DNA from 3 places in the Lysobacter yananisis genome. Region 1 is predicted to be linked to each of the others. Evidence: riboswitches for the same ligand, from Rfam matches in the RefSeq annotation. Region 1 holds a riboswitch; each other region holds the start of a gene.
The links. Region 1 has a riboswitch for cobalamin ahead of btuB (TonB-dependent vitamin B12 receptor). Riboswitches for the same ligand answer to the same signal wherever they lie in the genome.

Region 1 (7,042 bases):
TGTGCCGGCAGTGGGGACTCGCGTGCCGACGGGTGGTCGCCGGCTTTGTCGGAAGGTCTTGTGGGAAGGCTCTTGTGGGAAATCTCTGTGGGAGGGCCTTCAGGCCCGATGCTTTTATCTCAGGTCGCGGCGACCTGACCGGAAAGCATCGGGCCTGAAGGTCCTCCCACAAAAGCATGAAGGCCATCCCACAAGAGCATGCAGCCCTTCCCACAAAAGCAGCATGCAGGCCCTCCCGCAAAAGCGCGAAGGCCCGGGACTGGGCCCGGGCCTTCATGCGCTCAGGTTTCAGCGCGCCGAGCGCCTCACCACTTGTAACCCACCTTCAAGTACGCGAACGCGCCGTTGAACCCGAACGGCGAGGCGGTGTTGTACGGCAGGTAGTTGCGGGTGCCGCGCACCAGCTTGGACTCGTCGGGGTATTCGTTGAGCACGTTGTCGCCGCCGACGGTGAAGTCCCAGCGGTCCAGGCGGTAGGTCGCGGCCAGGTCCAGGGTCCACTTGGCACTGAAGGTCTGGTCCTGCAACGGGTCGCTCGCGTGCAGTTCGGTGAACTCGCCGTAGCGGGTGGCGGTGGCGGTGAGGTTCCAGTTGCCGCTCTTCCAGTCGCCGGCGAGGAAGAACTTGTCGCGCGGCGCGCCCTTGGTGATGCGGCCGATCTCGGTGCGGCCGATGCGCACCGCGGCCGGGTCGATCGCCGCCAGCCGCGGCGGGTTCGGCGCGATGTTCTCGATCTCGGTCTTGGAATAGTTGTAGCCGGCGGTGGTGCTGAGCTTGCCGTTGCCGACGTCCCAGCCGTAGGTCGCGATCAGGTCCACGCCCTGGGTCTTGGTGTCGACCGCGTTGGTGAAATAGCGGCCGCCGCCGATGCCGGGATAGCCGTTGGCCTGCAGGTAGTTGCGCACCGCGGTGCTGGTCAGGTTCTCCGACAGCAGGATGCGGTCGTCGACCTTGATCTGGTACGCGTCGAGGGTGATGTACAGGCCGTCGGCCGGCTGCAGCACCAGGCCCAGGCTGTAGTTGGTCGATTCCTCTGCCTTCAGCGGTTCCGAACCCAACGCCACCGCGGCCGGGTTGTCGACGCGGAAGGTGCCGATCTCGTACGGCACGCCGCTGATGAAGTTGGTGGCGATGGACTGGAAGTACTGCTGCTGCAGCGACGGCGCGCGGAAGCCGGTGGACACGGTGGCGCGCAGCGCGACCGCGTCGGTGAAGGCGTAGCGCGCCGACAGCTTGCCCGAGGTGGTGTCGCCGAAGTCGCTGTAGCTCTCGTAGCGCGCGGCCAGGCCGGCGGAGAACTTGTCGGTCAGGTCGCCTTCCACGTCGAGATAGAACGAATAGCTGTGGCGGTCGAACTCGCCGGCGTCGCTGGCGCGGAAGCCCGAGAACACCTGCGCGCCCGGCAGCACCTGGCCGTTGGACGCGGGCACGCCGCCGTTGGCGTAGGACAGGAACTCGCCGGCGCGCTGGCTGAATTCCTCGCCGCGCCATTCCGCGCCCCAGGCGAAGGTGATCGGGTACTTCCAGCCGAAGTCCACCGGGCGGGTGAAGTCCAGGTTCAACACGTGCTGGGTCACTTCCAGCGCGCCGGCGTAGAACTTGGTCGGCGAACTCGGGCCCAGGCTGCGGTTGAGCGTGTTCTCGATGTCGAAGGTCAGGCCGTTGTGGCCGTAGTTGTAACTCAGGTCGATCTGGGTGCCGCCGGCGGTTTCGCTGCGCACGCCGAACACCGCGGCGCGGTCCTTGCTGACGTTGTGGATCTGCGGCAGGAAACCGTTGGGATAGATCGAGGGGATGTTGCGCGGATCGGCGGCGAAGCGGAAATAGCCGTTCGACAGCACGTCGCGTTCGCTGTAGCTGCCGAAGGAATAGAACGACAGGTAGTCCACCGGCTTGAATTCGCCGTTGTAGGAGAACGCGCCGTGGTCGATCTCCGGATCGCCGTAGCGCTGTTCGACCACGCCCTGGAACGGCCGCGCGCGGTTGGTGTTGTCCTGGTGGCCGCCTTGCGCGGCCAGGCGCAGCCAGCCGCGCTCGCCTTCCAGGCCGAGGTCGCCGGAGAGCTGGTACTGCTCGCCGTCGCCGGCGCTGTACTGGCCGTAGCGCGCGGCGATCGAGCCGCCGCTGCCGGAACCCTTCAGCACCACGTTGACCACGCCGGCGATGGCGTCGGAGCCGTACTGCGCGGACGCGCCGTCGCGCAGCACTTCCACTCGCTCGATCGAGGCGATCGGGATCGCGTTGAGGTCCACCGGCGAAGAGCCGCGGCCCTGGCTGCCGTTGAGGTTGATCAGCGCGGTGGTGTGGCGGCGCTTGCCGTTGACCAGCACCAGCACCTGATCGGGCGCGAGGCCGCGCAACTGCGCCGGGCGCACCGCGTCGGTGCCGTCGGTGATCGCCGGGCGCGGGAAGTTCAGCGAGGGCAGGGCGCGCGACAGCGCGGTCGCCAGCTCGACCGTGCCGGTGGCTTCCAGGGTCTCGGGGGTGATGATGTCGATCGGCGCGGTCGACTCGGCGACGGTGCGGTCGGACACGCGCGTGCCGGTGACGATGACCTGGTCGAGGGTCTTGGCGTCGGCCTGGGCGGGTTGCTGGGCCAGGACGGCGGGGGCGGCGGTCAGGCTCAAGGCGATGGCCAAGCCGAGGGCGAGCGGGTGGCGGACGCGGAGACCGGGGCGGGCGAGCGTGCGGCTGGCGTGCATGAAGACTCCTGCATGGGGGACTGACAGCGATGTCATCCGGGTTTAACACGGTCATAACAACCCGGTCAATGAAGCGGCCAGGAACCGGCTAACGCAAGTAATCAAAAAGTGGTAGGCGCCTCGTTTTCGGCGCTGCGCCGCGGATCGCGGGCAAAAAGAACCGCCGGTCGCATATGCGCGGCGAGCCGGCGGCCGGAAAACGAACAAGGATCGGGGGTGTGGCGCGGGGCCCGATCGCACGCAGGCCCGCCGCCAGCATGGCCGCGGATGCGGCGACGATTGAATAGGACCGGTCCGAAACAGGGCCGCGTGCTGGCGGTGCCGTTCGCTCGCCCGGGCGTCGCGACTGTTAAGATGCGCGCGCTCAAGGTGATCGCCGGCACAGTCCGGCGATTGAAACGGGAATCCGGTCGCGCCGCGGGTCTGTTCGCCAGAACGGTCCGCGCGCTCAAGCCGGAGCTGCCCCCGCAACGGTAGGCGAGTCCACGCACCGCAACGGCCACTGTGCTTCATGCATGGGAAGGCGCGGCGCCGGAACCTCGGACAAGGACGCTCGACAGGTTCCACTCGCAAGCCCGGAGACCGGCCTGGAGCGCGAACCGACCGGCGGCGGGCCTGGTGGCGGAGCGAGCGCGCCTGTGCGTGTCCTTCCGCGCTGTTTTCGCGCCGGTCCCGACCCTTGTCGGCCGCGCGGGAGAGCGCGGCCCTGGAGACCCGCAGGCCATGCAGCACCGCTTCGTCCGTTCCCCGCGCCGCGCGCTCGCGCCGGCCCTGGCCATCGCCCTGTCCGCCGCGGCCGCCACCGCCCCTGCCGCGCCGGCGGTCGATCTCGACCAGGTCGTGGTCACCGCCACCCGCACCGCGCAGACCCAGGACGCGACCCTGGCCGCGGTCACCGTGATCGACCGCGCCGACATCGAGCGCCTGCAGCCTTCGTCGCTGCCGGACCTGTTGCGCGGCACGCCGGGCGCGTCGCTGGCCAACAACGGCGGGCCGGGCAAAAGCACCTCGCTGTTCCTGCGCGGCAGCGAATCCGATCACGTGCTGGTGCTGGTCGACGGGATCAAGCTCGGTTCGGCCACCAGCGGCGGCGCCTCGCTGCAGGACATCCCGGTCGAGCAGATCGAGCGCGTGGAGATCGTGCGCGGCCCGTTCTCCAGCCTGTACGGCTCGGAAGCCATCGGCGGCGTGATCCAGATCTTCACCCGCCGCCCGCAGGGGCCGTTCGCGCCGAGCTTCAGCGTCGGCATCGGCAGCAACAAGACCCATCGCGCGTCCGCCGGCGTGGCCGGAAAGGGCGAGCGCGGCTGGTATTCGATCAACGCCGCGCACGAGGACACCGACGGCATCGACGCCTGCCGCGGCAAGCCGTCGCCGGGCGGCGCCGGCTGCTTCACCTATTCGCCCGATCGCGACGGCTACCGCAATTCGTCGCTGACCCTGCAGGGCGGCTACCGCTTCAACGAGCAGTGGGACGGCGAGGCGCGGGTGTTTCGAGCCGAGGGTTACAACGAATACGACGGCAGCCAGAACAACCAGGCCGACACCGTCCAGCAGGTCGCCGGCGCGAAGCTGCGCTACCGCCCGAGCGACCGCCTCGCGTTGAGCCTCAACGCCGGCCGCAGCTGGGACCTCAGCGAGCAATACAAGGACGGCAAGTACTCCAGCACCTTCGACACCCGCCGCCAGCTCGGCTCGCTGCAGGGCGACCTCGGCCTCGGCGGCGGCCTGCTGAGCCTGGGCTTCGACTGGCAGCGCGACGAAGTCGAAAGCAACACCGCCTACAAGCGCGACGCGCGCGTGCTGCGCGGCGCGTTCGGCCAGTACCAGCGCGAGTTCGGCGCGCACGCGCTGCAGGCCAGCCTGCGCCGCGACGACGACAGCCAGTTCGGCGGCGAAACCACCGGCAGCGTGCTGTGGGGCTGGAACTTCGCCGACGCGCTGCGGCTGACCGCGAGCTACGGCACCGCGTTCAAGGCGCCGACCTTCAACGAGCTGTATTACCCGGGGTACGGCAATCCGGACCTGGGCCCGGAAACCTCGCGCAGCTTCGAACTGGGCCTGCGCGGCACCTTCGGCGAGGGCGGCCGCCAGGTGTGGTCGCTCAACGCCTACCAGACCCGGATCGACGATCTGATCGCCTACGACGCCTCCATCGGCCTGCCCGGCAACGTCGACCGCGCCCGCATCCGCGGCCTGGAAGCGGCGCTGGACACGCGCGTGGCCGGCTGGGACCTGCGCGCCAGCGCGACCTGGCTGGACCCGCGCAACGACAGCCGCGGCGGCTACCGCGACAACATCCTGCCGCGGCGCGTGCGGCAGAGCGCGCGCATCGACCTGGACCGCCGCTTCGAACTCGACCGCGGCGACGCGTTCTCGCTCGGCGCCAGCGTCTACGCCGCCGGCCAGCGCTACGACGACCTCGCCAACAAGCGCGAACTCGGCGGCTACGCCCTGGCCGACCTGCGCCTGGGCTACGCGCTGGGCACGGACTGGAGCGTGCAGCTGGCGGCCAACAACCTGTTCGACAAGCGCTACGAAACCGCGGCCTTCTACAATCAGCCCGGACGCACCTACCTGCTGAGCCTGCGCTACCGTCCCAACCGCTGAACCCGCCCGCGCCGGCCGCGCGCGCGGCCGGCCCCGACCGAGAGACGACGATGATCTCCACGACCCAGTCCCAGCCGAACCGCCCGGCCCCGCGCCGGCACGAACTGCGGCCGCTGCTCGCGGGCCCCGCGCAACTGGCGATCCTGGCCGTGCTGCTGACGCTGATGGCCGCGACCCGTTTCCACGCGGTCGGCAGCGCGCTGCACCTGCCGGACGCATCGATGGCGGTGTTCTTCCTCGGCGGCCTGTACCTGCAGCGCCACCGGCTGTTCGCCGGGCTGCTGGTGGCGGCGGTGGCGATCGACTACATCGCCGTGACCGGGCGCGGGCTGAGCTTCTTCGATCACTACTGCGTGACGCCGTCGTACGCGTTCCTGCTGCTGGCGTATGCGGTGCTGTGGTACCTGGGCCGGGCCTGGGCGCCGTCGATGGCGGCGCGGCCGCGCGCGCTGGCCGGCGCGCTGGCGGTGGCGCTGGTCGCCGCCAGCGCCTCGTTCCTGATTTCCAACGGCGCGTTCTACTGGTTCGGCGGCCGTTACGCCGATCCGAACTTCGCCCAGTACATCGAGCGGGTCTGGCGCTGGGGCCCGTTGTTCGTCGGCACCACGATGGCCTATGTCGGCGCGGCGTTGCTGGCGCATGCGCTGGTCGCGCGTTTCGCCCGTCCGCGCGGCGCCGCATCCGGCCCGCGCCACTGAGAAGGAGAGCGTCATGAGCTTGTTGCTTCCGCCGAGCCAGGCCGCGCTGCCGCTGCGCGCGCGCAACGGCCAGATCGCCGCCGCGCTGGCCTTGGCCGCGCTGATGGTGTGCACCCGCGGCCAGCACTTCGCCACCGTCGATGCGCTGCCGAGCGCGTCGTGGGCGGTGTTCTTCCTCGCCGGCGCGCTGCTGCGCCCGGCCTGGTTGTTCCCTGCGTTTTTCGTGTTGTCGTCGTTGCTGGACCTGGCCAGCCTGGCGCTGGGCCGGGTCACCGACTGGTGCCTGTCGCCGGCGTACTGGGCGCTGGCGCTGGCCTACGGTGCGTTGTGGTGGGGCGGGCGGATCTATGCGCGCATGCACCGCGACCGCCTGGCCACGGTGCCGATGTTGGCGCTGACCCTGCTGGCGACCTCGGTGGTGGCCTACCTGATCTCCAAGGGCGGCTTCTATTTCCTGTCCGGCCGCTATCCGGACGCGAGCTGGGCCGGGTTCGTGGAGCGCATCCCGCGCTACTACCCGCGCGCGCTCGGCACCCTGGCCGGCTACGTCGGCGCCGGCTTCGCCGTCTACGCCGCGGCGCGGCTGATCGAATCGCGCCAGCGCGCCGGAGCGGCGGCATGAGCGAGGACAACGGCGACCGCGCCGGCTTCGCCGCGGCCAGCGAGGACAAGCACCGCGAGCGCATGCAGCGCAAGAAAGAATTGATCGACCGCAAGGTCGCGCGCGCCACCATCGAGCGCGGCGTGCTGGTGGTCAACACCGGCAACGGCAAGGGCAAGAGCTCCTCGGGCTTCGGCATGCTCGCGCGCTCGCTCGGCCACGGCTTCAAGTGCGGCGTGGTGCAGTTCATCAAGGGCAGCTTCGCCACCGGCGAGGAAGCCTTCTTCCGCCGCTTCGAAGAGCTCGACTACCACGTGATGGGCGAGGGCTTCACCTGGGAAACCCAGGACAAGCAGCGCGACATCGCCGCCGCGCAGGCGGCGTGGGCGGTGGCCGCGCGCATGCTCGGCGACGAGGCCTACGACTTCGTC
Region 2 (7,042 bases), 2.6 Mb from region 1:
CGCCGAAATGAAGGCGCAGTCGGAAGGCGCGCTGAAGGGCGTGCTGGGCTACACCGAGGACAAGGTCGTCGCCACCGACTTCCGCGGCGACGCGCGCACCTCGATCTTCGACGCCGACGCCGGCATCGCGCTGGACGGCACCTTCGTCAAGCTGGTGAGCTGGTACGACAACGAGTGGGGCTATTCCAACAAGTGCCTGGAAATGGTCAAGGTGGTCGTCGGCAAGTAAGCCGCCGCACCGGCCCCGGGCGTGCGAGACGCGCATGGACGACGAGACCCCGCAACCGCCATCGCCGCCACCGCCGCGCCGCCTTGAACGGCGGCGCTGGCTCCGCGCCGGCACCGCGCATCGAAACAGCCCCGCTTCGGCGGGGCTGTTTCGTTTTGCGAGGCACAAAAAATCGGTTGCGGAAGCGGGCCGCATGCAGCCGGCGGTGCGGCGCGGCTTGTATCGGCAGTTCCTCGGCCTGCTGGTGATGGCGGTGGTGCTGCCGAGCCTGGCGTTCGGCGCGGCGATGGTGCTCGCCCGCTACCGGGCCGAACTCGACGAGATCGATGCGCGCACCGCCGCCAGCGCGCACGTGCTCGCGCACGAGCTCGACGAGAGCCTGGCCGCGCTGCAGGCCAGCCTGCACGTGCTGGCTGCGGCCGGCGCGCGCCACCGCCTGGACTGGAGCGTGGAACTGCCCGAGCTGCAGCGGCGCTACCCGCCGATCCTGACCTTGATCGCCACCGACGCGCGCGGCCGGGTGATCGGCGCCGCGCCGGCCGCGGCGGCCGCGCGCGCGGTCGGCTTGGACGTCTCCGACCGCGACTACTTCCGCCAGCCGGCGCGCAGCGGGCGGGATTACATTTCCGACGCCTTCGTCGGCCGCGGCCTGGGCAGCGACCCGCTGGTGGTGGTGTCGGTGCCGCGCTACCGCGACGGCGCCTTCGCCGGGGTGATCGAGGCCTCGCTGGCGCCGGCCCACGTCTACGACGAAAACGGCCACGGCGACTACGAGACCGTGCTGCTGGACCGCGCCGGCCGGGTCATCCACGCCAGCGGCGGCATCGGCCTGAAGTTCATGCAGCGCGCGGCCGACACCGGTTTCGCGCCCGCGCTGGCCCAGCGCGACGCCGGCGCCGCGCGCCGCGCGGTGCCGGTGATGCCCGACGGCGGCCACGCCTTCGTCGCCGCGGCCCGCACCCGCGGCGGCTGGACCTTGTACGCGGTGGCGCCGCGGGAACTGGCCGCGCGCCCGGCGCTGGAGCGGGCGATGTCGATGATCCAGTTGCTGCTGCTGGCGGTGCTCGGCGCGGCGTTGGCGTTCGTGTGGTATGCGCGGGTGCTGGCGCGCGCGTCCTCGCTGCTGCTGCAGCGGCTGCGCGCGCTGGCCAGCGGCGCCGCGCCGGCGCCGGGCCTGCCGGCCGGCGACGTACCGATGCCGGAGGAACTGCAGCCGGTGCTGGCCGCCATCGTCGACCTGTCGACGCGGCTCGACCACGCCCACGCCGAACTGCGCCAGAGCCTGGCCGAGCGCGAACACGACGTGGCGCAGCGCACCGAGCAACTGCGCGCGGCCCTGCGCGAACTCGACCGGGTCGCCTGCACCGACCCGCTGACCGGCGCGCTGAATCGTCGCGGCCGCGACGAATTCGTGCAGGCGCTGGCCGCGCAGGGCGCGCGCCTGGGCAGCGTCGCGGTGCTGTTGCTCGACGTCGACCACTTCAAGGCCTACAACGACCGCTACGGCCACCGCGCCGGCGACGAAGCGCTGCGCACCGCGGTGGCGGCGATCCGCGCCGAAGTGCGCGAAGGCGACGACGCGGTGGTGCGCGCCGGCGGCGAGGAATTCTGCGTGCTGATCCCCGGGGTCGGCCGGGCGCGCGTGCTCAACATCGCCCGCGCGATCCTGCTCGGGCTGTATCGCCGGGACATCGAACACCGCGACAGCGAACACGGCCGGCTGACCTGCAGCATCGGCGTGGCGATGGCCTACAGCGTGGACGAACTGGATGCGGCGATGGATCGCGCCGACGAAGCGCTGTACCGGGCCAAGCGGCGCGGGCGCAACGGGTTTTGTTCTTGATCGCGCGAGGATCGCAGCGCGGGTAGCGGATGTCGCGGCGCGTGGCCGCAGGCGGTGCGTATCGCGAAACGGCGGCGATGCGGGTTTCGCGGTGGTCGGATTGGCGCGGTTCGCAGGGAACAAACGACGGGCGTTCGCGCATCGGCGAGCGCCCGCGTCGGTTGCCTCGGCCGCGCCGGACGCGCCGCGCACGCGGCGCGACGCATCCGCCGGACCGTCCGGCTCAGGCCTCCGCCCGCGCCGCCTCGCGCAGGCCTTGCGCCGCGCTGACCATCGCCCGCAGCGCCGCGCGCACTTCCGGCCAGCCGCGGGTCTTCAGGCCGCAGTCCGGATTGACCCACAGCTGCGCCGGTTCCAGCACGTCCAGCGCCTTGTCGAGCAGCTCGCGCATCTCCGCTTCGTCGGGCACGCGCGGGGAGTGGATGTCGTACACGCCCGGGCCGATGCCGTTGGGGTAGCGGTAGCGCACGAACGCGTCGAGCAGCTCCATGCGCGAGCGCGAGGTCTCGATCGAGATCACGTCGGCGTCGAGCGCGGCGACCGCGTCGATGATGTCGTTGAACTCGGCGTAGCACATGTGGGTGTGGATCTGGGTCGCGTCGCCGACGCCGCTGGCGGCGAGGCGGAAGCTCTCGCCGGCCCAGGCCAGGTACGCCGGCCAGTCGGCGCGGCGCAGCGGCAGGCCTTCGCGCAGCGCCGGCTCGTCGATCTGGATCGCGGCGATGCCGGCCGCCTCCAGGTCCAGCACTTCCTCGCGCAGGGCCAGGGCGATCTGCCGGCAGCTGTCGGCGCGCGGCTGGTCGTCGCGCACGAACGACCACTGCAGGATCGTCACCGGCCCGGTCAGCATGCCCTTGACCGGCTTGGCGGCGTGGTCCTGGGCGAAGCGGCTCCATTCCACCGTCATCGGCCTGGGCCGGGCGACGTCGCCGAACAGCACCGGCGGCTTGACGCAGCGCGAGCCGTAGCTCTGCACCCAGCCGTGCGAGGTGAAGGCGAAGCCGTCGAGCTGCTCGCCGAAGTACTCGACCATGTCGTTGCGCTCGAACTCGCCGTGCACCAGCACGTCGATGCCGAGCGCTTCCTGCTCGCGCAGGCACTGCACGGTTTCGTTTTCGAGGAAGGCGCGGTAACCGGCGTCGTCCAGGCGCCCGGCCTTGTGTTCGGCGCGGGCCTGGCGCACCTGCGCGGTCTGCGGGAACGAGCCGATGGTGGTGGTCGGGAACAGCGGCAGCTTCAGCCGTTGCTGCTGCAGCGCGATGCGCTGCGGATAGGCGCTGGCACGGCGGGTCATCGCCGGCTCGACCGCGGCCAGGAGCTTGCGCACCTGGGCGTTGCGCAGCAGCGGCGAGGCCAGGCGCGCGGCGCGCGCGCTGGCGGCCTGGGCCAGTTCGCCTTCGGCCGCGGCGTCGCCGGCCAGCGCGCCGGCGACCAGGCGCAGCTCTTCGATCTTCTGCTTCGCGTACGCCATCCACTGCTTCAGCGGGCCGGGCAGCTTGCGTTCCAGCTCCAGGTCGGTCGGCACGTGCAGCAGCGAGCACGACGGCGCCAGCCAGCGCGCGCGTTCGCCGGCGCGGCGGGCCAGGCTCAGCGCGGCGTCGAGGTCGGCGCGCCAGATGTTGCGGCCGTCGACCACGCCCAGGCTCAGCGCGCGGTCGGCCGGCAGCAGCGGCAGCACCGCTTCGAGCTGTTGCGGCGCGCGCACCAGATCCAAGTGCAGCGCTTCGACCGGCAACTGCGCGGCCAGCGCGGCGTTGTCGCCGAGCGCGCCGAAGTAGGTCGCGAGCAGGCGCTGCGGCGAGTCGGCCTGGGCGAGCGCGTCGAAGGCGCGGCGGTAGGCGGCGCGGTCGGCGTCGTCGAGGTCGAGCGCCAGCGCCGGCTCGTCGATCTGCACCCACTGCGCGCCGGCCGCCTTGAGCGTGGCCAGCAGCTCGGCGTAGGCCGGCAGCAGCGCGTCGAGCAGTTCGCGCGGATCGCCGCCGTCCGTGCGCTTGCCGAGCTTGAGCAGGGTGACCGGGCCGAGCAGCACCGGCCGCGCGTCCAGGCCGAGCGCGCGGGCCTGGGCCAGTTCGGCCAGCGGCTTGTCGGCGCGCAGCGAGAAGCGCTGGCCGGGTTCGAACTGCGGGACCAGGTAGTGGTAGTTGGTGTCGAACCACTTGGTCATTTCCAGCGCGCGCAGGTCGCGGCGGCCGTCCTGCAGGCCGCGGGCGAGGGCGAAATAGCCAGAGAGCGGATCGTCCTCGAACGCGGCGCGGTGCGAGGCCGGGATGGCGTCGAACAGCACGGCGGTGTCGAGGACATGGTCGTAGAGCGAGAAATCGTTGCACGGCACGCTGTCGGCGCCGGCCGCGACGGCCAGGCGCCAGTGGCGTTCGCGCAATCCGGCGGCGGTGGCCTGCAGCGCGGCCGCGTCGCGGTCGCCCTTCCAGAACGATTCCAGGGCTTGCTTGAGCTCGCGCCGCGCGCCGATGCGCGGGAAGCCGAGGGTGGTGACGCTGATCATGATCAATACCTGCGATGCGTGGGCATGACGCAGGGCAACGAAGGAGACCACGGCCGCGCCGGCCCGGACGCGGGTGCGCCGGACTGCGGATCGATCCGTTGGCTTCGACCTCCGCCCCCGCGGGCGAGCCGGCCCGCCGCGCGCATCGCGCGGACGCGACGGCGAAGCGGGACCGGAGTCGGACGGAAGGCGTACCTTCCGGTCGCGGCAGGTCTTCGGGCTCGGGACTTTGAGCGAGGAGTGAGCGCAGAGGAGTGAGAAGCGAGCAAAAGCCAAAGGGCTTTACTCGCTTCTCACTCCTCTGCGCTCACCCCTCGCTCCGCCTACTAAGGCCGCTTCCCAGGCGTACCGCCCAGTGCCAAGGCCCGTTCGTTTCCCATACCGCTGCGGGGCAGCTCCGGATTCGCACCGGATTCCCTCTGGCCGGCCGCGGCGTCAACCGTGGCCGGCGTGTCCCATCGCTTTATCTGTATGAAGCGATGTTCACCGAGACGCGGCCAAGGTACGCAGCGGGCCCGGCGAAGTCAAATGACACTGCGGCGGTTTGCGGCACCGGTCGGGCCGGGACGAACGGCATCGGGCCTGAAGGCCCTCCCAAGCGTCAGGGGCGGTGCGGCAGCGGCGGGAACATCGAAGGCTCCAGCGATCGTGGGAGGGCCTTCAGGCCCGATGCTGTCCGGTCAGATCGCCGCGCTCCCGCCACGTTTGCCGCACCTGTCGGTTGCGCGCGCGAGCGGTCCGTCCTCGCCCCGGGTTCATCCGCCCCGCGTCAACATGAAGCCCGGCCCGCCCACGCGCGTCGTGCTCGTTGAGCTTGGACGAGCCTGCCGCTAACGTTTGCAGGCGCAGCGCGCGGCGCGGGCCAGGACGGTCCCGCGCGATTCCGACTCCGGTGGCTCGACACATGGTTCCGCAACGCTCCCCGTTCCTTTCCCGCAGGCTCCTGGCCGCCGCGTTCGCGGCGTTGTGCGCGCTGGCGCTGGCCGCTTGCGGCCGGGACCCGCAGGCGCCGCCGGCCGCGGCGGTGACCCTGGGCAGCCAGAACGAGATGCCCAAGCCGGCGCCGGCGGCGGTCAGCGAAGAGGACATCCTCAAGGGCACCTACTGGCCGCCGGCCAAGCTCGACGGCGGCAGCGCCCGGATCAGCTGCGAATACGACTACCCGCGCTTCGGCGACGGCGACACCCTGGAATCGCTGGACTTCTTCAGCCTGGTCGACGCGATGTCGCCGTGCCAGCAGCGCGGGGTGGTGCGGGTGCGCTACCAGGGCAAGATCGGCGCCGGCTTCACCGCGCTGACCCAGCGGGTCGCGGCGATGGCCGCGCGCATGGAGATCCCGACCCGCATCCTCGACATCGACTCCAGCGGTGGCCACGTCGAGGAAGCGCTGCGCGCCGGCGACTCCATCGCCGAATCGGGCTGGGCGATCTGGGTGCGCGAGAACTCGGTCTGCCACAGCGCCTGCGTGCTGGTGCTGGCGGCCGGCGACACCCGCTCGATCGAGGGCAAGGTCGGCATCCACCGGCTGATGCGCGACCGCTCCACCGCCACCTCGCGCGCCGAGCTCAGCCGCGAACTGCGCGCGATCAACCAGCAGGTGCGCGATTACCTGGAGCGCAACGGCGTGGCCACCGCGGTCTCGGACCTGATGATGACCGTGGCCAACCGCGACCTGCGCATCCTGACCCCGGACGAACTCAAGCAATACGGCCTGGACGGCACCAACGCCGCCCAGGACGACCTCGACCGGATCCGTCTGGCGCGCAAGTGCGGCGACGACTTCGTCCGCCGCCGCGAATCCTTCCGCCGCGCGTTCGACGCGCAGTGCATGGGCACCGGCAAGAGCTTCGAGTCGATGCCCGAATGCGCCGAGCAGTTGCAGGCCCAGTTCGGCTTCCCGGACAAGACCTGCCCGGGCGAGAGCCCGGCCGACCTGTACGCGCGCGACCTGCCGCCGCCGTTGCTGGACGAGGCCGCGGCGGGCGAGGGCGCGGCCGAGCCCGCCGACGGCAAGCCGGCCGGCGCGGCGGGCAAGAACGAGCCGCCCGCCAAGGCCGACAAGGCGGCGAAGTAGGCGTGCTGTAGGCGAGCGGCGGCGCTGCCGCGCGCGGATTCTCTGCCGTCGCTTCCGTTCCGTTTCGCCGTGGCGTTTGCGCTGCGCGTCTGTTCCGCGGCTTCGCTTCGCCTCCGATTCGCCCCGCTTCATTACCCCGTCATTCCGGCGAAAGCCGGAACCCATTTTGCCGTTGCTCTTGCGACGGTCGGAAAAGCGGAACGGCAAAATCAAGGTGGGTTCCGGCTTTCGCCGGAATGACGGGGTGGGGGAGCGCGTTGTAGTGGAAAGCGCGGCCCGCAACCGGAGTGGCGGAGTTGGGGACGTGGTGTACCGGAAAGCGCGGCCCTCAGTCGCCGCGCCCTTCTGCTTTGAAGTCCGTCTTTACCCAGCGCCTCACCAATCGCGTCGCAC
Region 3 (7,042 bases), 2.1 Mb from region 1:
CGAGGTCCGCAACTCGCCCGCGGGCAAAGTGCGGTGCGCCGACGCGAACGTCGGCGGATGACTACGTTACGTAACCGGGTGTCTACGCTTGTGTAGACGCATGCCGACGGTGAATCGGGGTTTTCCTACATTCATCACGTTTGGGCTTTGTTAGCGTGGCGCCACCCCGCATCGCCGGACCGCATGGAGTGCCGATGTCCACGCTGGTGACGATCTACGAAGTCGTATCCCACGCGCAGCGGTTCTGGCGCCTGCGCATCAACGGTTCGCAAGAGATCGCGTTCCCCACCCGCGACATCGCCAGCGCCGCGGCGCGGGTGCGCGCGCGCCGGCAGAACCAGGACACCGGCGGCCACACCGAGGTCTGGGTGCAGCGCCTGGACGGGCGCATGGACCGCGAAGCGGTGTTCCTCGGCGGCACGGCCGGCGCGATGTGCGCGGAGTGGCGGCGGCAGTGAGGCCGCGGCGGTAGCGACCGCGCCAAGCGTCGCGGACGAGGGTAGGGCCGCGTGCGTTCACGCGATCAACCTTGCGCGGCCGAGCGCTTGCAACGGCCGCGTCGCTGGTTCGGATCGCGCGGAAGGATCGCCGCCGGCCCAGCCATCGCACCGTCGAAGCGCAAGCGCGCATCGGGCGCTGGCGCGCCGCGACGGCGGCGCACGCGAACGCAAGCGCTGCTCGTACCCCGCCGCGGCGATGCGTGCGGCTATCGCCGCCGCACCGCCGACGGCCCGGCACCGCCACCGGCGGCGCCGAGCCTGGGACTCCCCGGGGTCAGGGCGACAAGGTGAAGTTCTTGCTGTAGGTCGTGCCGTTGTAGGCGACCTCGAAGCGCCAGACGCCCGCCGGCCCGCTCGGCGCGAAACTGCTCCAGGTCCAGTTCCACCACGACGAGGCGTAATGCGGCGCCGGGCCGTTGTGCGTCCACGAGGCGAACACCGTGCCGTTCGGCCGCAGGATCCGGTACTGGCTCTGCTGGCCGTTGAGCTGGTCGCGGTAGAACGCGCTGAACGAGGCCTGCTGGCCGTAGCGCAGCGCGGTGTTCTCGTTCGGACTCTCCGCGTTCGGGCACGACGCGAACGCCGGTTGGGCGTTGCCGACGATCAGCTTGTTGATCGCCGAGTCGTAGTACGGCCGCTGCGCGGCCCAGGCCGAAGACAGATTCAGGCCGTTGCACGAGCCGGCGTAAGGATCGATGAGGTTGGCGTTGGCGTCGTAGACCTCGAAGTGCAGGTGCGGCTCGGTCGAACTGCCGGAACTGCCGACGATGCCGAGGTACTCGCCCTGCGCCACGCTCGCGCCGACGCCCTTGGCGGTGACCGAGCCGTTCTTCATGTGGCCGTACCAGGCGACCGAGCCGTCGGCGTGCTGGACGTAGACGGCGTTCCAGTTGTTGTTGTTGACCGAACAACTGCGGTCGAAATTGCCGTCGTAGCGGCCGACGATGGTGCCCGCCGCCGCGGCGATCACCTTCACCTGATTGTTGTCCATCTTGTACCAGGAGAACGGCCACAGGTAATAGTCGGTGCCGCGATGGCCGTCGTAGCTGCGCGCGCCGCAGCTGTAGTCGAGGACCTGGCCGGCGCCGGCCTGGTCGACGTAGTTCGAGATCGCGTGATAGCCCGGATCGGCCAGGCCGTTGTTGAGCGCCAGCGGCCAGGCGAAACCGCCGAGCGAACGCGCCGAGGATCGCGGCGCGGCGGCGAGCTTGAGCTTGCGCGCGTTGTCGCGGATGTCGTTCCAGGCGCGCTGGCGGAACTGCGGCGACAGATGCTCGCCGTGTTCGGCCACCGCATAAGCGCCGCCGGCGCTGGCATTGGGCGCCGTGCCGCTTACATCGCGCGGCGCGGCGTCGTCGGCTGCCGACGCCGGGAGCGACGAAGCGGCGAGCGCGAGGGCCAGGCACAGCGCCGGCGCGCCGCGCGCGCGGCGGGCATTCGCGTTGTTCGAGGCGCGGTGGTGTTCGGGCATGCGGTTCTTCCTGAGCATGTGGTTCTCCTTGAGCAGGCCGCGACGCGGCGTGATTCGCGCTGTGGGCCGGCGGCGCGCGGACGAGCGCGGACGTCCCGGTGTTGCCTGCAATCAGGCCGCCTGAGGCCCTTATACGCGCCTTCGCGCGCAGCCGGGCGCGGCGTCGATCCCGCCGATCGGCCAAGTCGCGGCGGCGGTGCGATGTGCAATTCAGGTGGATGAAATGGCGCTCGCCGGGCGCGCGGTTCATCGCGTCGCGAACGCGCATTCGCCGTGTCGCAGCGCCGCGCGCGTCGGTCGCGGCGCGATGCCCGCCGCGCGTCGCCGACGGCGCGAACGAAGGCGCCGGCCGGCGACCATACCGCGGCGCAGCTTGTGGCTGTCGCCGCCGAACCACTACACTGCGCGCGCCACAGGTGTCCTGCCGCCCGCTCCAGCGAGCGCGCAGGGTGAAACGGGAAGCCGGTGCGGACGCGAGTCCCATTCCGGCACTGCCCCCGCAACGGTAGGCGAGTTACAGCCGGCATCGGCCACTGCGCGAACGCGCGGGAAGGCGCCGGCGGGACGCATCCGCGTCGCTCGCGAGTCCGGAGACCGGCCTGTGGCGGACGTCGGGACGGCGCACGCGGCTTTGCCGCGGCCCGCGCCGCGGCGTTCTCCTCGGGCGTTGCGGCGGGCGACCTGACGAGCGGATGCGGTGCGGCGCGCGTGCGCCCGCCTTTCGCCCGGTCTTCGTTCGCGCAGCGCCTGCCTTCGCGGGTGTGCGATCCGGAGACCAACATGAACGACATGCACGCAGTCGCGACCGACGTCGCGACCGTCAAGCTGCTGATCGACGGCGAGTTCGTCGAATCCTCCACCGCGCACTGGCGCGACGTGGTCAATCCCGCCACCCAGGCCGTGCTTGCGCGCGTGCCGATGGCGACGCCGGCGGAAATCGACGCCGCCGTCGCCGCCGCGCAGCGCGCGTTCAAGACCTGGCGCAAGACGCCGATCGGCGCGCGCGCGCGGATCTTCCTCAAGTACCAGCAGCTGATCCGCGAGCACATGGGCGAACTGGCGGCGATCCTCACCGCCGAACAGGGCAAGACCCTGCCCGACGCGGAAGGCGATGTGTTCCGCGGCCTGGAAGTGGTCGAGCACGCCGCGGCGATCGGCAACCTGCAGCTGGGCGAACTGGCCAACAACGTCGCCGGCGGCGTCGACACCTACACCCTGCTGCAGCCGTTGGGCGTGTGCGCCGGCATCACCCCGTTCAACTTCCCGGCGATGATCCCGCTGTGGATGTTCCCGATGGCCATCGCCACCGGCAACACCTTCGTGCTCAAGCCGTCCGAGCAGGACCCGCTGGTGACCATGCGCCTGTGCGAGCTGGCGTTGCAGGCGGGCATTCCCAAGGGCGTGCTCAACGTCGTCCACGGCGGCGAAACCGCGGTCAATGCGATCTGCGACCACCCCGACATCAAGGCGGTGTCGTTCGTGGGTTCGACCAAGGTCGGCACCCACGTCTACCAGCGCGCCTCGCTCGCCGGCAAGCGCGTGCAATGCATGATGGGCGCGAAGAACCACGCGGTGGTGCTGCCCGACGCGAACAAGGAGCAGACGCTCAACGCGCTCGCCGGCGCCGCGTTCGGCGCGGCCGGGCAGCGCTGCATGGCGGCCTCGACCGCGGTGCTGGTCGGCGCGGCCAACGACTGGATCGCCGACCTGGTGGCCAAGGCGAAGACGCTCAAGGTCAACGCCGGCACCGAGGCCGGCACCGACGTCGGCCCGGTGATCTCCTGCGCCGCGCGCGAGCGGGTGGAGGGCCTGATCGCCTCCGGCGTCGAGCAGGGCGCCACGCTCGAACTCGACGGTCGCGCGCCGGCGGTGCCGGGTTACGAACGCGGCAACTTCGTCGGTCCGACGATCTTCTCCGGCGCGGCGCCCGGCATGCGCATCTACGACGAGGAAATCTTCGGCCCGGTGCTGGTGATCCTGCGCGCGGAGACGCTGGACGAGGCGATCGAACTGGTCAACGCCAATCCCAACGGCAACGGCACCGCGATCTTCACCCAGTCCGGCGCGGCCGCGCGGCGTTTCCAGGAGGACATCGATGTCGGCCAGGTCGGCATCAACGTGCCGATCCCGGTGCCGGTGCCGCTGTTCTCCTTCAGCGGCTCGCGCGCGTCCAAGCTCGGCGACCTCGGCCCCTACGGCAAACAGGCCGTGACCTTCTACACCCAGACCAAGACGGTCACCGCGCGCTGGTTCGACGACGACACGCTGGGCCACGGCGTCAACACCACGATCAGCCTCAAGTGATGGCCGCGGTCATGGACTGGCAGGTTCATCCGGCCGCGCCGACCGGGCTCAGCGAAGAACAGGCGGCCTACCGCGAGGCCGCGCGCGATTTCGCCCGCGCCGAACTCGCGCCGCATGCGGCGCACTGGGACGCGCACAGCGTGTTTCCGCGCGAAGCCATCGCCCAGGCCGGCGAACTGGGCTTCTGCGGCTTGTACGTGGACGAGGCGGCCGGCGGCTCCGGCCTGACCCGGCTCGACGCGGCGATCGTGTTCGAGGAACTGGCCGCGGCCGATCCCTCCACCGCCGCCTTCATCAGCATCCACAACATGGCCACCTGGATGTTCGCCGCGCACGCCGCCCCGGCGCTGCGCGCGCGCTGGGGCGCGGAACTGGCCAGCGGGCGCAAGCTGGCTTCGTACTGCCTGACCGAGCCCGGCGCGGGTTCGGACGCGGCCTCGCTGCGCACGCGCGCGCGGCGCGACGGCGGCGACTACGTCATCGACGGCGCCAAGGCCTTCATCTCCGGCGCCGGCTCGACCGACCTGCTGGTGGTGATGGCGCGCACCGGCGGCGACGGCGCGCGCGGCATCAGCGCGTTCGCGGTGCCGGCCGACGCGGCCGGCATCGTCTACGGGCGCAAGGAAGAGAAGATGGGCTGGAACAGCCAGCCCACCCGCGGCATTTCGTTCGAAGGCGTACGCGTGCCGGCCGACCACCTGCTCGGCGCGGAAGGCGACGGCTTCAAGATCGCGATGAAGGGCCTCGACGGCGGCCGCCTCAACATCGCCAGCTGCTCGCTCGGCGCGGCCCAGGGCGCGCTCGACGCGGCCCGGCGCTACATGGGCGAGCGCCGCCAGTTCGGCAAGAAACTGGCCGAATTCCAGGCGCTGCAGTTCAAGCTCGCCGACATGGCCACGCAGCTGGTGGCGGCGCGGCAGATGGTCCACACCGCCGCGCGCAAGGTCGATGCCGGCGCCGGCGACGCCACCGTGTGGTGCGCGATGGCCAAGCGCTTCGCCACCGACGCGGGCTTTTCGATCTGCAACGAAGCGCTGCAGATCCACGGCGGCTACGGCTACATCCGCGAGTACCCGATCGAGCGGCTGATGCGCGACTGCCGCGTGCACCAGATCCTGGAAGGCACCAACGAGATCATGCGCGTGATCATCGCGCGCCACCTGCTCAACAGCGAAGAGGAATTGCGATGAGTTCGACCGCCAAGACCCATGCGGGGCTGCAGCTGCGCATCGACGGCCACACCGCGGTGGTGACGTTGAGCAACCCGCCGGCCAACACCTGGACCCGCGACAGCCTGGCCGCGCTGCGCGACCTGGTCCGCGACCTCGACGCCGACCGCGAGGTCTACGCGCTGGTGATCGTCGGCGAAGGCGAGAAGTTCTTCAGCGCCGGCGCCGACCTCAAGCAGTTCGCCGGCGGCGACAAGGCGCTGGCGCGCGAGGCCGCGCGCCGCTTCGGCGAGGCCTTCGAGACGCTCAGTGCGTTCCGCGGCGTGTCGATCGCCGCGATCAACGGCTACGCCATGGGCGGCGGCCTGGAATGCGCGCTGGCCTGCGACCTGCGCGTCGCCGAGGAACAGGCGCAGCTGGCGCTGCCGGAGGCCACCGTCGGCCTGCTGCCCTGCGCCGGCGGCACCCAGAACCTGCCGCGGCTGGTCGGCGAGGGCTGGGCCAAGCGCATGATCCTGCTCGGCGAACGCATCGACGCGGCGACCGCGCTGCGCATCGGCCTGGTCGAGGAGGTGGTGCCCAAGGGCCAGGCGCTGGCGCGCGCGCTGGAATGGGCGAAGCAGGCCGAAAAGCAGAGCCCGACCAGCGTGGCCGCGTGCAAGGCGCTGGTCCAGGCCACCCGCAGCCAGCCGCACGCGACCGCGTTGGTGCGCGAGCGCGAGGCCTTCGTCGATCTGTTCGACAGCGCCGATCAGGTCGAGGGCGTGGCCGCGTTCCTGGAAAAGCGCGCGCCGCAATGGAAGAACGCATGAACGCGCATCTCAAGGACGCGGACGCGCGGGGTTCGGCGCAGGACTCGGCGCAGCCGGCGCCGGTGCTGTTCGAAGAGCGCCAGGGTGCGCACGGCCGCATCGGCATCGCCACGCTCAACGCGCCGGCCACGCTCAACGGCCTGTCGCTGGAGATGGCGCGCCTGCTCGACGCGCAGTTGCAGCGCTGGGCGCAGGACCCGGCGCTGGCGATGGTGTGGCTGCAGGGCGCGGGCGAGAAGGCGTTTTGCGCCGGCGGCGACCTGCACGGGCTGTACCGCGGCATGCGCGAGCAACGCGCGCGCGGCCGCTGGGACGGCGACGACTTCGCCGACCCGCGCGGCAACGTCCACGCCGAGGCCTTCTTCGAAACCGAGTACCGCCTCGACTACCGCATCCACACCTATCCCAAGCCGCTGCTGTGCTGGGGCCACGGCATCGTCATGGGCGGCGGCATCGGCCTGATGGCCGGCGCCAGCCACCGCGTGGTGAGCGAGCGCTCGAAGCTGGCGTTCCCGGAGATCACCGTCGGCCTGTACCCCGATGTCGGCGGCAGCTGGCTGCTGGCGCGCGTGCCCGAACGCGCCGGCCTGTTCCTGGCGCTGACCGGCGCGCCGCTCAACGCCGGCGACGCGATCCGCGCGCGGCTGGCCGATCACCACCTGCCCGAGGCGCGTCGCGCCGATGCGCTGCAGGCCGCGATCGACGCGCCGTGGAGCTTCGACGCCGCGCGCGACCGCGCCACCCTGACGGTGCTGCTGCAAGGTCTGGCCGAACCCGCGCCGGCGG

Region 2: it holds a riboswitch for cobalamin, as region 1 does, so the genes downstream of both, metE (5-methyltetrahydropteroyltriglutamate--homocysteine S-methyltransferase) here and btuB (TonB-dependent vitamin B12 receptor) in region 1, are expected to answer to the same signal.
Region 3: it holds a riboswitch for cobalamin, as region 1 does, so the genes downstream of both, RDV84_RS03575 (CoA-acylating methylmalonate-semialdehyde dehydrogenase) here and btuB (TonB-dependent vitamin B12 receptor) in region 1, are expected to answer to the same signal.

Annotation. Positions count from the first base shown of each region.
Region 1 is NZ_CP133568.1:2,952,348-2,959,389, forward strand. It holds gene RDV84_RS26355 (DUF6053 domain-containing protein) at 120-200, opposite strand; gene RDV84_RS12505 (TonB-dependent receptor plug domain-containing protein) at 306-2,702, opposite strand; cobalamin riboswitch at 3,053-3,307, shown strand; gene btuB (TonB-dependent vitamin B12 receptor) at 3,426-5,312, shown strand; gene RDV84_RS12515 (hypothetical protein) at 5,363-6,010, shown strand; gene RDV84_RS12520 (hypothetical protein) at 6,033-6,632, shown strand; gene cobO (cob(I)yrinic acid a,c-diamide adenosyltransferase) at 6,629-7,042, shown strand, end outside.
Region 2 is NZ_CP133568.1:399,243-406,284, reverse strand. It holds gene gap (type I glyceraldehyde-3-phosphate dehydrogenase) at 1-229, shown strand, start outside; gene RDV84_RS01790 (diguanylate cyclase) at 423-2,072, shown strand; gene metE (5-methyltetrahydropteroyltriglutamate--homocysteine S-methyltransferase) at 2,296-4,575, opposite strand; cobalamin riboswitch at 4,765-5,034, opposite strand; gene RDV84_RS01780 (COG3904 family protein) at 5,480-6,649, shown strand; gene RDV84_RS01775 (aldo/keto reductase) at 7,025-7,042, opposite strand, start outside.
Region 3 is NZ_CP133568.1:824,542-831,583, reverse strand. It holds gene RDV84_RS03585 (DUF2188 domain-containing protein) at 195-458, shown strand; gene RDV84_RS03580 (M23 family metallopeptidase) at 775-1,989, opposite strand; cobalamin riboswitch at 2,369-2,588, shown strand; gene RDV84_RS03575 (CoA-acylating methylmalonate-semialdehyde dehydrogenase) at 2,761-4,275, shown strand; gene RDV84_RS03570 (acyl-CoA dehydrogenase family protein) at 4,287-5,465, shown strand; gene RDV84_RS03565 (enoyl-CoA hydratase) at 5,462-6,256, shown strand; gene RDV84_RS03560 (enoyl-CoA hydratase/isomerase family protein) at 6,253-7,042, shown strand, end outside.